Regions from separate parts of the Bradyrhizobium sp. SZCCHNRI1009 genome, predicted to be linked through region 2. Evidence: riboswitches for the same ligand, from Rfam matches in the RefSeq annotation. Region 2 holds a riboswitch; the other holds the start of a gene.
The links. A riboswitch is a leader RNA that binds a small molecule or an ion and turns the genes downstream of it on or off. The one in region 2 is predicted to bind S-adenosylmethionine.
Positions count from the first base shown of each region.

Region 1: another riboswitch for S-adenosylmethionine. It lies ahead of QX010_RS32855 (homoserine O-acetyltransferase); the one in region 2 lies ahead of QX010_RS22770 (O-succinylhomoserine sulfhydrylase).

Region 1 covers NZ_JAUEUL010000045.1:470-7,853, reverse strand. Annotated here, with positions in the region: gene QX010_RS32885 (lysophospholipid acyltransferase family protein) at 1-300, shown strand, start outside; gene QX010_RS32880 (gamma-glutamylcyclotransferase) at 304-900, opposite strand; gene QX010_RS32875 (DUF2125 domain-containing protein) at 1,000-2,184, shown strand; gene QX010_RS32870 (prephenate/arogenate dehydrogenase family protein) at 2,187-3,122, opposite strand; gene hisC (histidinol-phosphate transaminase) at 3,119-4,216, opposite strand; gene QX010_RS32860 (chorismate mutase) at 4,254-5,087, opposite strand; SAM riboswitch at 5,283-5,362, shown strand; gene QX010_RS32855 (homoserine O-acetyltransferase) at 5,445-6,698, shown strand; gene metW (methionine biosynthesis protein MetW) at 6,702-7,364, shown strand.
Region 2 covers NZ_JAUEUL010000014.1:78,002-85,385, forward strand. Annotated here, with positions in the region: gene QX010_RS22760 (MATE family efflux transporter) at 1-930, opposite strand, end outside; gene QX010_RS22765 (2'-deoxycytidine 5'-triphosphate deaminase) at 1,059-2,165, opposite strand; SAM riboswitch at 2,278-2,357, shown strand; gene QX010_RS22770 (O-succinylhomoserine sulfhydrylase) at 2,436-3,644, shown strand; gene QX010_RS22775 (GDSL-type esterase/lipase family protein) at 3,772-4,932, opposite strand; gene QX010_RS22780 (SGNH/GDSL hydrolase family protein) at 4,946-5,704, opposite strand; gene QX010_RS22785 (OpgC domain-containing protein) at 5,704-7,044, opposite strand; gene apaG (Co2+/Mg2+ efflux protein ApaG) at 7,368-7,384, shown strand, end outside.

The DNA.
Region 1 (7,384 bases), on a different contig from region 2:
CCGGCGGGCGCACCGCCGGACTACAAGGGCGGGGTTGGCCTGATCTACACGGATTGCGGCGTACCCTGCCTGCCGGTGGCCCTGAATTCGGGGCTGTTTTGGCCACGCCGCACATTTCTGCGCTATCCGGGCACGCTCGTCGTGGAGTTTCTCGATCCGCTGCCGCCTGGCCTGCCGCGCGATGAGTTCATGGCGCGGATTCAGAGCGTGATCGAAGAGGCGACCGGCCGGCTCGTTGCCGCGGGGCAGGCGGAACAGGCGCGGTTGTTTGGCCGGGTGCCGGCACCGGTGAAGGCCTGAGGGCTATGTCTTGCCTGGCGCAGGATGCAGCGAGTGGCCGTCATCGTGCAGCATCGTCGCCAGCCGATGCAACTGCGTGTCGCGAAAGCCCTGCGCCTCGATCGCCTTCACGGTCGAGATCACGTAGTCGCGATTGGCGCCGGACTGGCCGTGACCCTGGCGCACATGGCGCAACTGCTCCTGCGGCGACAGCCGGCCTGCATATTGCACATGGCCGCGATCGACCACGTAGACCAATGCGCTCACCCGCTCGCGCGCTTCGTTTTCAAGCCAAACCGAGCGCGTCACTTCGCGATAGACCGAGGTCACCTGCTCACGCGCCCGCAAGTAGGCGATGGTCTCGTCGCGCTTGTCTGCTGCGACCCGAAACGCAATGCCGCGACACGCGCCGCCGCGATCGAGACCGAGGACGAGGCCCGGCTTCTCCGGCGTTCCGCGGTGGACGAACGAATACACACAGAGCGCGCGATGCTCGCCGATCAGCCGCGCCGGCACCTGCTCGAGAAAGGCGAATCCGGGCCGCCACATCAGCGAGCCATAGCCGAACACCCAGAGGTCGCCATCGGGAAGGTCGGGTTCGGAGAGGGTCATTGCGGACATCAATGCGGAAGCCTAAGTACGGTGCTCGCGAATTGTTAATTTAGATACACAATCCGTGATCGCCGAATTGCCAAAATTGCTGCCCAAAGGGTGTCCTGCATGTCTCGTTCGCCGCAACCGCCGCGCAGGCGCTCTCGCTGGGGGCTTTTCATCGCTCCCGTCCTGCTCCTGATCGCCGCTGTTGCGTGGAGCGCATTCTGGTTCTTCGCCGCTTCGCAAGTGGATGTCCAGGCCGACGCCTGGCGTGCGCGCGAAGCAAAATCGGGACGCGTCTATGACTGCGCGAAGCGCTCGGTCGCGGGCTTCCCGTTCCGGCTCGAGGTCCGCTGCACGGATCCAAGCGTGGCGCTGTTTTCGCAGGCGGCCGGTACGCCCTTGATGAATGCGAAGCTCGACGAGATCCTCGTCGTCGCCCAGGTTTGGGACCCGAAGCGGATCATCGCGGAGTTCAAGGGACCCGCGACGATTGCCGATGGTCGTGGACCGGCGTCGTTCTCCGTGAACTGGCGCGTCGGCGAGGCCAGCGTCCGCGGCCTCCCGGGGCCGCCGCAGCGCGCCGACCTCGTGTTCGAACAACCGACCATCGACCGCATCGAGGGCAACACCGCCGTGCCCGCAGCGCGCGCCGATCATGCCGAATTGCACGGCCGTCTCGCCGAGGGCACGCCGTCGGATCATCCGGTGCTGGAGACTGCGCTGCAGATCGAAAACGGCAGCATCCAGGGCGGTCATCCGCTGCTGGCCGAACCGTTCAATGCCGACATCCAGGCCCGCGTCACCGGTCTGAAGGACTTCCGGCCCAAACCCTGGCCGGAGCGGTTTCGCGAGATCCAGGCCGCCGGCGGTCATGTCGAGATCGTCCAATCGCGCATCCAGCAGGGCGAGTTGCTCGCCGTTGCCTCGGGCACGCTCAGCCTGACCGCCAACGGCAACATCGATGGCGAGGTGCAGATGACGGTCGCCGGGATCGAAAAGGTCATCCCGGCGCTCGGCCTCGACAAGATGCTCGAGAACGGCGTGCCGCAGGGAACGCTCGACCGCGTGGCGCCCGGTGTGAAGTCGCAGGACGTCAACAACCTGCTCGGTGCGCTCGACCGCGCCATTCCCGGCCTCGGCAAGGTCGTCAAGCAGAACGCCAATGTCGGCGTCGCACTTGGCATCAATGCGCTCGGCAAGGAGGCCACCCTCGAAGGCCGCAAGGCGCGGACCTTCCCGCTGCGGTTCTCCGACGGCGTCGTCGTGCTCGGTCCGTTCAAGGTCGCCCGTGTCCCGCCGCTGTTCTGACCTCAGCTCTTCTTCAACTGCGGCAGCGGCCGGCCGAAATCCGGCGCCGCCGAATCCTGGCCGATATCGACGATGCCGCGGCGGATCGCGCGCGTGCGGGTGAAGTGATCGAACAGCGCCTCGCCGTCGCCGCGCCGGATCGCCCGCGTCAGCTTCGACAGGTCCTCGGTGAAGGTGCCGAGCATGTCGAGCACGGCATCCTTGTTGCTCAGGAAGATGTCGCGCCACATCGTCGGATCGGAGGCGGCGATGCGGGTGAAGTCGCGGAAGCCGCCGGCGGAGAATTTGATCACCTCGGACTCGGTCACCTGCGCCAGCTCGTCGGCGGTGCCGACGATGGTGTAGGCGATCAGATGCGGTAGGTGGCTGGTGATCGCGAGCACGCGGTCGTGATGGTCCGGCGTCATGATCTCGACCTTGGCGCCGAGCGCCGTCCAGAATGCACGCAGACGATCGATCGCGCCGGCATCGACGCCGTCGGGCGGCGTCAGGATGCACCAGCGGTTGATGAACAGCTCGGCGAAGCCGGAATCGGGCCCGGAATTCTCGGTGCCGGCCACGGGATGGGCCGGCACGAAGTGGACGTTCGCCGGAAGATGCGGCGCCATGTCGCGCACGATCGCGCCTTTCACCGAGCCAACGTCGGAGACGACGGCGCCCGGCTTCAGATGCGGCGCGATCTCGGCCGCAACCGGACCGCAGGCGCCGACGGGAATGCAGAGGATGACGAGATCGGCGTCCTTGACCGCCTCTTCATTGCTCGCGACGACGCGGTCGACGACGCCGAGCTCGGCGACACGCGCGCGCGTCTTCTCCGAGCGCGCCGTGGTGACGATCTCGCCGGCCACGCCCTGCAGCCGCGCCGCGCGCGCGATCGAGCCGCCGATCAGGCCGAAGCCGATCAGCGCGACGCGTTCGAATCGCCCCGCGACGCTCATGTCGCCCTCATGAATTCGCTGAGAGCCTCCACGACCAGACGATTGGCCTCCTCGGTGCCGATCGTCATGCGCAACGCGTTCGGCAGCTTGTAGTTGGCGAGCGCGCGCAGCACGAGGCCGCGCCGGGTCAGGAATTCGTCGGCCTCGACCGCGGTCTTGCCCTTGTCGGTCGGGAAGTGGATCAGGATGAAATTGGTGACACTCGGCGTCACCTTCAGCCCAAGCTTGCCGATCTCCTCGGTCAGCCAGTTGCGCCACGTTTCCGTGTGCGTCTTCGACATCTGCTGATGCGCGGTGTCCTCGATCGCGGCGACCGCCGCGAGCATCGCCGGTGAGGAAACGTTGAACGGCCCGCGGATGCGGTTGATCGCATCGACGATATGCGCCGGGCCGAACATCCAGCCAACGCGGAGCGCCGCGAGCCCGTGGATCTTGGAAAAGGTGTGGGTGACGACGGTGTTCTCGGTCGTGGCGACCAGCTCGAGCCCGAACTCGTAGTCGTTGCGCGAAACGTAATCGGCATAGGCGGCGTCGAGCACCAGCACGACCTGCGACGGCAGGCCGGCGCGCAGCCGCTTGACCTCGTCGAACGGGATGTAGGTGCCGGTCGGGTTGTTCGGGTTGGCGAGCCAGACCAGCTTGGTGCGCGGCGTCACCGCGGCAAGGATGGCGTCGACGTCGGTGCGATATTCCGTCTCCGCGGCAACCACGTTCCTGGCGCCGCAGGCCATGGTCGCGATCGGATAGACCAGGAAGCCGTGGGCGGTGGAGATCGCCTCGTCGCCTTGGCCGAGAAAGGTGTGTGCCAGCAGATTGAGGATCTCGTCGGAGCCGGCGCCGCAGACGATGCGGTCGGGATCGAGGCCGTAGGCGCGGCCGATCGCCTGGCGCAGCACCCGTGAAGTCCCTTCCGGATAATCTTCCAGGTGAGTGGCCGCACTCTTGAATGCCTCGATCGCCCTCGGCGAGGGGCCGAACGGGGTCTCATTGGCCGACAGTTTGAAAACCTTGCGGCCCGGCTCCGGCTGGGGACTCTTGCCCGGTGTATAGGGCGCGATATCGAGGATGCCGGGGTTCGGCACGGGGCGGTTCATCGTCAACTCCGGAAAATCATCACTGGCGCGAGGCGTCTCAGCTCGGAACCGTATAGCGTTTCGCATGGCCGCCGACGAGGGCGGCGGAGCGTACCGAGGCGCCCGCCGCGATCAGGGCAGCCCTGATCTTGTCGAGGTTCGACGGCGACTCGATCGATACCAGCAGTGCGGCGCCGTCGAAGGCGGTATCGGGCACCGCGATGACGTCGGCGAGCGGCGACAGCGCCCGCGACACCTGCGCATTCCAGCCGGAGACGCGGATGCTCCAGGTCTCGACCTCGAGCACCAGCGCATCGTCGGCGACGCGCGACACCGCGAACACCGGCAGCGCGGCGGGATGGTCGGCGCGCTCGATGAACGGCATCCGCGCGATGATCTTTGGCGCGCCCACGGGCTCGAGCGTGATCCACCACGGCGTATGGCCGGAGGTCGTCGACACCAGCGCGAGATCGCCCTTCGAGCGCGCCACAGCCTCGACCGCGGCTTGCGCGCTGAAATGCGGCACGTAGGGCACCACGAATCCGAAATGGAACCTGGCGGAATCGCGCATCGCGGATTCGCCGACCGACACGTCGGCATGAACCGAGAACGGCGCCTGCACATAGGTGAAGGTCGAGACGATCACGCGCCAGATCCCCTCGACGGTGTCGAGCGGCAGGATGCCGCGATGGCGCTGCACCAGGCGGCGCATCATGTCGGCCTCGCGCGCGGGCCTGAACGCCGAGCCAACCTCCTGGGTCTTCTTGACCTTGATCAGCCGGTCGATGATGTCGGCCCTGTTCATCAGCAACTGATGGACCTGCTCATCGATGGCATCGATCTCCTTGCGCAGATCGGCGAGCGAGGGCGGGGCGGGCGGCGGGTTCGACATGGTCCGTGTCACTCTTCGCGAGGCCACGGGAAAACCTGCGGCCAAAGGAACGGATGCCGTTCTCTCCGATGCCGCGGACCTGCGCAACAGCAAGTTTACCTTGCGCCATCCAGGCTTGGCTGACCTGCGGCAGAGCGCCCGACCAACGGTCAACCCCAGCTTGCCTTGACGAATAGCGCCCGCGGGACTAGTTTCTGCCCGTTCCGTGGTCATTTGAGCCGGCCGGCTTGCAGCCACGTTAAAAAACTCGCTAAACAGGCCGGGGACGTTATCGATCCCGGCCGAACCCCAGTTCAGGCCGGGTTTTTCATGGCCTGATGTGTCACGTGGTTCGGGAGCCCTGGCCGGATGGCTGGGGTGAGAGACATGACAGGTCTGACGCCGAAGTCCAAATCTGCGACGTCCAAATCTGCGACGCCTACATCCGCGTTGCGCACGGTCGCGCCCGACGAGCGCTCGCACGAGGTCGATCATCCGAGCTCGCCGGTGGCGCAGTTCGGCGCCGACAAGCCGCTCAGGCTCGATTGCGGCGTCGACCTGTCGCCGTTCCAGATCGCCTACCAGACCTACGGCGAGCTCAATGCCGACCGGTCGAACGCGGTGCTGGTCTGCCACGCGCTGACCGGCGACCAGCACGTCGCCAACCGCCATCCCGTCACCGGCAAGCCCGGCTGGTGGGAGACGCTGGTCGGCCCCGGCCGCCCGCTCGATCCCGGCCGCTATTTCATCATCTGCTCCAACGTGATCGGCGGCTGCATGGGCTCGACCGGGCCGGCCTCGCTGAACCCCGCCACCGGCAAGGTGTGGGGGCTCGATTTCCCGATCATCACCATCCCCGACATGGTGCGGGCGCAGGCGATGCTGATCGACCATCTCGGCATCGACACGCTGTTCGCCGTGGTGGGCGGCTCGATGGGCGGCATGCAGGCGCTGCAATGGACGGTGGCCTATCCGCAGCGCGTGTTCGCCAATCTCGCGATCGCCTGCGCGACGCGCCACTCGGCGCAGAACATCGCCTTCCACGAGCTTGGCCGCCAGGCCGTGATGGCCGATCCCGACTGGGATCACGGCCGTTACGCCGACAAGGGCACGCATCCGCATCGCGGCCTGGCTGTGGCGCGCATGGCTGCGCACATCACCTACCTCTCCGACGCCGCCTTGCATCGCAAGTTCGGCCGCCGCATGCAGGACCGCGAGCTGCCGACGTTCTCCTTCGACGCCGATTTCCAGGTCGAGAGCTACCTGCGCTACCAGGGATCGTCCTTCGTCGAGCGCTTCGACGCCAACTCCTATCTCTATCTGACGCGGGCGATGGATTATTTCGACATCGCCGGCGACCATGACGGCGTGCTGGCGGCGGCGTTTCGCGGCATCAAGACCCGTTTTTGCGTGGTGTCGTTCACCAGCGACTGGCTGTTTCCGACTGCGGAGTCGCGCGCGCTGGTGCATGCGCTCAACGCCTCCAGCGCGCGGGTGTCGTTCGCCGAGATCGAGACCGACCGGGGCCACGACGCGTTCCTGCTCGATGTCCCCGAGTTCTTCGAGATCGCCAGCGCGTTTCTCGATTCCGCCGGCAAGGCGCGCGGGCTTGCCCATGCGAAGGGAGACTGAGCTATGAGCATGCAGGGTGTGCTGCCGCTGAACGGCTTCACTGGCGGCGAGGTGCTGGCCTATCGGCCTGATCATCTGCTGGTCGCCGGCATGGTCGAGCGCGGCTCCAAGGTGCTCGACATCGGCTGCGGCGATGGCGATCTGCTGCAACTGCTGGAAAGCCGCGGCATCGACGGCCGCGGCATCGAGCTGTCCCGCGAGGGCGTCAACCATTGCGTCGCCAAGGGGCTCGCGGTGGTGCAGGGCGACGCCGATACGGATCTCGTCGATTATCCGGACGACGCGTTCGACTACGTGATTCTGTCGCAGACCCTGCAGGCGACGCGGCAGCCCAAGGTCGTGCTGGAGAACCTGCTGCGCATCGGCCGCCGCGCCATCGTCACCTTTCCGAATTTCGGCTTCTGGCGGCTGCGGCTGCAGTTGCTGGTCGGTGGCCACATGCCGCGCACCGACAATCTGCCCTTCACCTGGTACGACACGCCGAACATTCATTTCTGCACCATCAAGGACTTCGTGCAGCTCTGCGACGAGATCGGCGTCAAGATGGAGCGCGCCGTCGCCCTCGATAGTTACGGCCGTCCCCTGCGCGTCGCCATGCCCTGGTGGTTCTGGAACATGTTCGGCGAGCAGGGGGTGTTTCTGCTGAGCAGGGGTGAGCGGCGGTAGGGAACCGAGCGCAGCCCCGG
Region 2 (7,384 bases):
GAAGGCGACCGTGGTCATCATAAATTCGAGCCGCGCGCCGATGCCGTAGCCGGCGAGCACCGCGGTGCCGAACGACGCCAGCATATGCGTGAAGATCGCGATCGACAGCACGGATTGCAGCGGCGAGAAGCAGGCGACGGCGCCGACCTTGAGAATGTCGGCGAACATCGCGCCGCTGATCCTGAGGCCGCGCAGCTTCGGCCGGACGCGCGCGCGCCCCGAAATTAGGTACCAGCCCATCACCGAGATGCTGACGCAGAACGCCAGCAGCGCGCCGGCGGCGACGCCGCGCATACCGAGCCCGAGGACCAGGCTGAGCGTGCCGCCCAGCACGATCTGCAGCATCGCCGAGCTCAGGATCATGAACGACGGCAGCTTCATGTTGCCGGTGCCGCGCAGGATGCCGGCCATCGAGTTCATCAGCCAGGGCAGGATCGCGCCGCCGAAGAAGATCTGCAGATAGGCCGTGGCATGGCTCAGCACCGCGCCGCGGCCGCCGAGCAACTCCAGCAAGGCCGGGCCGAACACCAGCATGCCGATCATGAAGGTCGCGCCGAACAGCAGCGCGATCAGCAGCGCATGCGAGGCGAGCGTCGAGGCGCGATCGGTGTCGCCGGCGCCGAGCGCGCGTGCGATCGCCGAGGCCACACCGCCGCCCATCGCGCCGCCGGACATCGTCATGGTCAGGATCACCAGCGGAAACACCAGCGCCATCGCCGCCAGCGCCTCGATGCCGAGCCGGCCGATATAGGAGGTCTCGGCAATGACGACGCAGGTGCCGGCCGTGTTGGCGATGATGTTCGGCCAGGCCAGCGACAGCAGGGTGCGCAGGATGGGTCCGTCGACGAGCTTATTCCGCATCGGCTTCTCGGGGGGCGGCAATGCACGCCCCTCGCCGACCGGATTGTCGGCCAGGCCGATCTCGGACATCTCAGCTCCCCGCTCGGCCGCGCAGGTCGCGGCCATCTTATCGTTCGATTGCTTTCGCTTTCCTAGCACGGCGCTGGCGCGCGCCCTGTGCGGCAGGCGCATTGGGGGTGCGCGGCAGACGCAGCCGGCTAGAAGCGGAAGTGCTTGGAAAGCTTCAGGCCCTGGGCCTGGTAGTTGGAGCCGATGCGGCTGCCATACATCGCGTTGGGACGCGCCAGCATCTTCTCGTAGACCAGGCGGCCGACGATCTGGCCGTGCTCGAGGATGAACGGCACCTCGCGCGAGCGCACCTCGAGCACCGCGCGCGAGCCCTGCCCGCCGGCGCCGGCATAGCCGAAACCGGGATCGAAGAAGCCGGCATAGTGGACGCGGAATTCGCCGACCAGCGGATCGAACGGCACCATCTCCGCGGCGTAGTCCGGCGGCACCTGCACGGCTTCCTTCGAGGCCAGGATGTAGAACTCGCCGGGATCGAGGATGAGGCTGCCGTCGGGCCGTGCCTTGATCGGCTCCCAGAACTCCTCGACCGGATAGCCGGCGCGGCGGTCGACGTCGACGACGCCGGTATGGCGCTTGGCGCGGTAGCCGACATAGCCGTTCGCATTGCTGCCTGAGAGGTCGACGGACAGAGCGACACCGCCGGCGAGATCCGCATCATCGCGATCCACCAGCCGCTCGGCCTGGTGCAGCGCGATCAATTCGTCCTCCGACAGGACCGCGTCGCGATAGCGGAAGCGAACCTGGGACAGGCGCGAGCCTTCGCGCAAAAGGACCGGAAACGTCTTCGGGCTGATCTCGGCATAGAGCGGACCGTGATAGCCGGCGCCGATCATGTCGAAGCGTCGCGTGCCGTCGGCGATCACGCGGGTGAAAACGTCGAGCCGGCCGGTCGAGCTCTTCGGATTGGCGGCCGCGACGATGTCCTTCGGCAGCGCCAGGCTCTCCAGCAGCGGCACGATGTAGACGCAGTTGGTCTCCAGAACCGCGCCGTCGGCGAGCGCGAACTCGTGCAGCTTCAATTCGTCGATGCGCTCGGCGACGGTCGATCCCGGCCCCGGCAGAAAGCTCGCGCGCACCCTGTAGGCGACGTCGCCGAGCCGCAGGTCCAAGCTCGCCGGCTGGATCTGGCTCTCGACGAAATCATATTCGGGAATGATCAAGCCGGCCTCCGCCATCGCTACGATCATGCGATCGGGGAGGATGCCGTGGGCGTCGGCGGGAAGCGAAAACGGCAAGGCCTGATCCTTTGCAGGCGCCGGAACGGCGGCTTGTGGAGCCAATATAGGGTCTTTTGACCGGTTATCCGATGGCCGGCTTGACGGAAAGGCCGGTTGCGACTATGAGCACCACTTATCCCGTGGTGATTTGAGCCGGCCGGCTTGCAGCCACGTTAAATAAGTCGCTAAACAGGCCGGGGACGAATGTGATCCCGGCCTTGAGGAGTTTTCCCAGGCCGGTTTTTTTGTGCCCATCGCGCCGAGCGCGGTGGTCACGATGGAGGTCACATGTCGAAGTCCCCCGCGAAGGCGCCGGTGTCGTTCGCCCAGTATCGTCCCGAAACCCGGCTGGTGCATTCCGGCACCTTGCGCTCCGAATTCGGCGAGACCGCCGAAGCGCTCTATCTGACGCAAGGTTTCGTCTACGCCACGGCCGAGGAGTGCGAGGCGCGCTTCAAGGGCGAGGATCCCGGCTTCATCTATTCGCGCTTCTCCAATCCGACCACGGCGATGTTCGAGCGCCGCATGATCGAGCTCGAGGGCGCCGAGGCCTGCCGCTCGGCCGCAACCGGCATGGCTGCGGTCACCACGGCGATCCTGGCCCCCCTGCGGGCCGGCGATCACGTCGTCGCGGCCAAGGCGCTGTTCGGCTCGTGCCGCTACGTGGTCGAGGATCTGCTGCCGCGCTACGGTATCGAGTCGACGCTGGTCGATGGGCTCGATCTCGACCAGTGGCAGAAGGCGGTCAGGCCGAATACCAAGAGCTTCTTCCTCGAGAGCCCGACCAATCCGACGCTCGACGTGATGGACATTCCCGCGATCGCCGAGATCGCGCACGCCCATGGCGCGCGGCTGATCGTCGACAACGTGTTCGCCACGCCGATCTGGCAGAGCCCGCTCGCGCTCGGCGCGGACGTCGTCGTCTACTCCGCGACCAAGCACATCGACGGCCAGGGCCGCTGCCTCGGCGGCGTGATCCTGTCGTCGGAAGCCTTCATCGCCGAGCACATCCACAACTTCATGCGCCAGACCGGCCCGTCGATCTCGCCGTTCAACGCCTGGGTCCTGCTCAAGGGCCTGGAGACGCTCGCGGTGCGCGTGCGCGCGCAGACTGAGACCGCCGGCAAGGTCGCCGATTTTCTCGCCGCGCATCCGAAGATCTCGCGGCTGATCTATCCCGGACGCGAGGACCATCCGCAGGCGGCGACGGTCAAGAAGCAGATGCGCGCCGGCTCGACCCTGGTCGGCTTCGAGGTGAAGGGCGGCAAGGCGGCGGCGTTCCGTACGCTCAACGGATTGAGGCTCGCACGCATCTCCAACAATCTCGGCGACGCCAAGACGCTGGTCACGCATCCCGCGACGACCACGCATCAGCGGCTGACGCCGGACGCGCGCGCCGAGCTCGGCATTAGCGAGGGCTTCATCCGCTTCTCCGCCGGGCTCGAGCATGCCGATGATCTGATCGAGGATCTCGATGCCGCCCTCAGGGCGGCGTAGCGAATGGCGAAGTGAGCGTCGCGAGTAGACCGATCTCATCCCTGCGCGCTACTCGTCATTCCTCATCCGCACATCACCATCCCGGGTTCGCTCGCGCGGCGAGCGCCCCGGGATGACGCCTGCGGCGTCACATCGGCCGATAGGTCGGCACCTCGGCCGGCGCGTTGATGCCGAGCTTGACCTGGCCAACCGAGCGGATGATGTCGTCGCCGAGCAGTTGCGCGAAGCAGGCATAACCCCAATCGCTCATGTGCAAGCCGTCCGAGATCACGAACTCGTTCATCGGGATCGCCTGCCGCTCGTGCCAGTCGCGCATCACCTCGAAGCGCGGGAAGATGCCGGCGTGATGCAGCTCGGCGATGCGGCCGAGCAGCTTGTTCATGCGACCCGCGCTCTCCTGCCGCTCGTTCACGCGCGGCGAATATTGCAGATCGACCAGCACGACATCGGAGGCTGCGGCCTGGATCTTGGCGACGCCGTCCTCGACCAGCCTGGCGGTCTCGGCCGGATCGAGATCGCGCAGCACGGCATTGGTGCCGACCTGCCAGATCACGAGATCCGGGTGACGGTCGATCACCGACGTCTCGATCCGCTTCATCATCTCCGGCGCATCCTCGCCGCCGACGCCGGCATTGATGACGCTGATGTCGACCATCGGATATTGCCGGCGCAGCTGCGCGGCGAGCCGATTCGGATAGGTGTAGTCCGGCGCGCTCGCGCCATAGCCCTGCGTCGACGACGAGCCGAAGGCGACGATCACGATCGGCAGGCCGGAGGCGAGCTTGTTGGCGACGTGCGGCAGCGAAATGAAATTCTTCTTCGCGACGCCCTTCGGCGCCAGGCACGGCACGCGGTTGAAGATGTCGGTGGCCGATTTGGCGACCTGCTTGACCTTGTCGATCGCCCGCTCGGTGATGCTGCGCGATTGCGGCGGCGTGGCCGCGACGCCCTGCCCGGCTGCAGCCGGCGGCTGTGCATCGGTCATGGCCGGCGCGGTCGTCGCCGCAGGCGGCGCGGTCGTGGCCGCCGGGCGCACCGCGGCGATCGGCCCGCGCACCTGATCGTTCGCCTGCGCCAATGTGACGTGTCCGATGCTAGGTCGCAGCTCGCTGATCAGCGGAGTCTTCGGACCGGAGCTCTCCACATCGGACAGCGCGGCGGGTGCAGCTTGCGCTGCGCTCTGCGCCCGTACCGTCTGCGGGCTCAGCGCGAGGGCGATGGCAATGACCGCAACGGCCGAAAGCTTCTCCCATGTCCCGGATACGCGGTGACACTCATTCGACGTCATGAACGACATAATCCTAGTTCTGCTGCGCCGGCCCGATATGCGCCGCGTCGATGATGAACTTCGACAGCGCCCGGCCGATGCAGTCATGAACCTGCCTGGCCAGCTCGACCCCGTGCGTCGGATTGAACAGGTCGAAATCGCCCTGCTCGTTCCACTGCCGCATGATGGCAAACCGATCGAACAGCGGAATGTCGCGGTGCTGCGCCACCACACGCATGTTGTCGACATAGGGCGGCACGGAGATCAATGTTTCCGTCCGCGGACTGTATTGCAGATTCATCAAGACGACGTCAGCTCCTGCTTTCTGCAGCGTCGCCACACCGTCGTCGACCGCCTGCCGGAACTCATCAGGATCGATCGACCGCATGGCGTCGACCGTGCCGGTCTGCCAGATGACCAAATTAGGCCTTTTTCCTTCCACCAGTTTAACGAGATTGCCCGCGACTTCCTCGGCCGTCTTCTTGGGCTGCAGCTCGATGCTGAGATTGACGGCGACCGCCGGCAGCTTGTCCTTCAGCGCAGCCTGCAGACGGGCGGGGTACGCATTGGCGTCGGAGGTGTTGACGATCGAGGACGAGCGGCTTCCGACGACGAGAATATCGAGTGTGCGGCCGTTCTTGACGGCGTCTGCAACCTTCGGGAGCGGGCTCTCGGTGGTCAGCAGGTAGGCCGGCACCTCACAGTTCTGCGGCGCGTCTTCCGCGCGCGCGGAGGCCGCCAGCGAAACAGCCAGCGCCGCGATACCAAACCTTAACCACGAGACGGACTTCATCAGCCCCCTCCCGCCAGATCGGCGTTGCTGCGCGCACCTTTTCGCGCGGCGCCCTTATCGGCCTCACGCTTGTACCACGAAATCAACGACGCCACCCCCCACATGATGAGGATGCCGCAAAGGCTGATCACCGCGTGCATCATGGCGCCGCCGGACACTTCGGCAAGGACGAAGTGGCCCGCAAACGCCAGAAATACGCCAAGACAGAAGATCTCGAGCGAGTGTTGCCCACAAACAATCAGCGGGCGCAGCCACGGCGACTTCAACAGCGGCCAATCCTTGCGCAGATAGTGCACGGTGAGTGCTGCGAGTGCGAGGAAATGCGCGAAGCGCAACACGTCAAGGTCGGTCTTGTCGATCGGATACATCCACTGCTCGATTCGGCGCGGCATCAGATGGCCGAGCTGCGGGATGTACCAGGTCAAGGTCACGCAGAACGCCGCGACCAGATAGGCGACGCAGAGCCCGAGCGTGATCGGCGAGTTGATGATGCGCGACATGCGATGAGCACCGCCGAGCGCGCACCACGCACCGAACACGAACAGGAGCTGCCAGGCGAACGGGTTGAACGCCCAGAAGCCGTTCGGATAGGCCGTCAGATAGAGATCGAGCTCCCAGGTGAGTGCGTAGAGAACGACCGAGAGCCCGAGCGTGACATCCGGACGCCAGCGCATCAGCCACAGGATCAGCGGCAGGAACAGCATCAGCACGATGTAGAGCGGCAGCACGTCCATGTTGACGGGGCGGAAGCGCAGGATCAGCGCCTGCACGATGGTCACGTCCGGCTGCTTGAGAAAATCCATGATCCCCATCTCTTCGGTGTAGAGCGGGTTCTCGAAGCTGGTCGCGACGTAGGAGATCTCGGCGAGGAAGATCGTGAACAGGAAGACATGGGCGACGTAGATCTGCCAGACGCGGCGCAGGATGCGCGCGGTGGCGACGATGAAGCCGGCATCCTGCATCGCCCGGCCATAGACGAATGCCGCCGTGTAGCCGGAGATGAAGATGAAGATCTCGGTGGCGTCGGAGAAGCCGTAGTTGCGGATCGTGAACCAGGTCAGCAGGTTCGGCGGCAGGTGGTCGATGAAGATCAGCCATAGCGCCAGCCCGCGAAACAGGTCGAGCCGCAGCTCGCGCTCGCCGACCGCCGGGAAGGTGATCGCCGGAGCAGCGGTGGTGGCGGGTGCAGCAGTGGCGGCCGGCGCGGCCGCGACGGCTGATGCTGATGCGACCACAGGTGCAGCCGCGCTCGCCGCGGCGGCGGTCTCCGCAGCCGGCGCGGGTGCGGCGCTGGCTGCGGGGGCGGACGGTCCGGCAAGGCGATCGGCAATCGACGTCATCAGGCACCGCGTCAAGGCTGCCAGCCTTCGAGGCCCGGCAGGGGAAATGTAGGGCTGCGCAGTTTTTGCGCAAGCGATGAAGGACTTATCAGCTGGGCCGTGCCCAGTTTTTCGACCTTGGCGGCCAGCTGGTGGGCGATCGCACGACGCAGGACAGGTCGATCGCCGCCAGGGTCTGCCGGCCGCGCCCGATCCGAGTCCAAGGAACGGACCGCGCGTACGGCCGACAGAGTGCGCGATTCTGGTGCCATAATGCGGAACTGTGTTGAAAGCACGATGGCGTCGCGATTGGTTCCGGCGCGGGTTTCCGCTACAATGCCACCATGTATCGCGCCGTGAC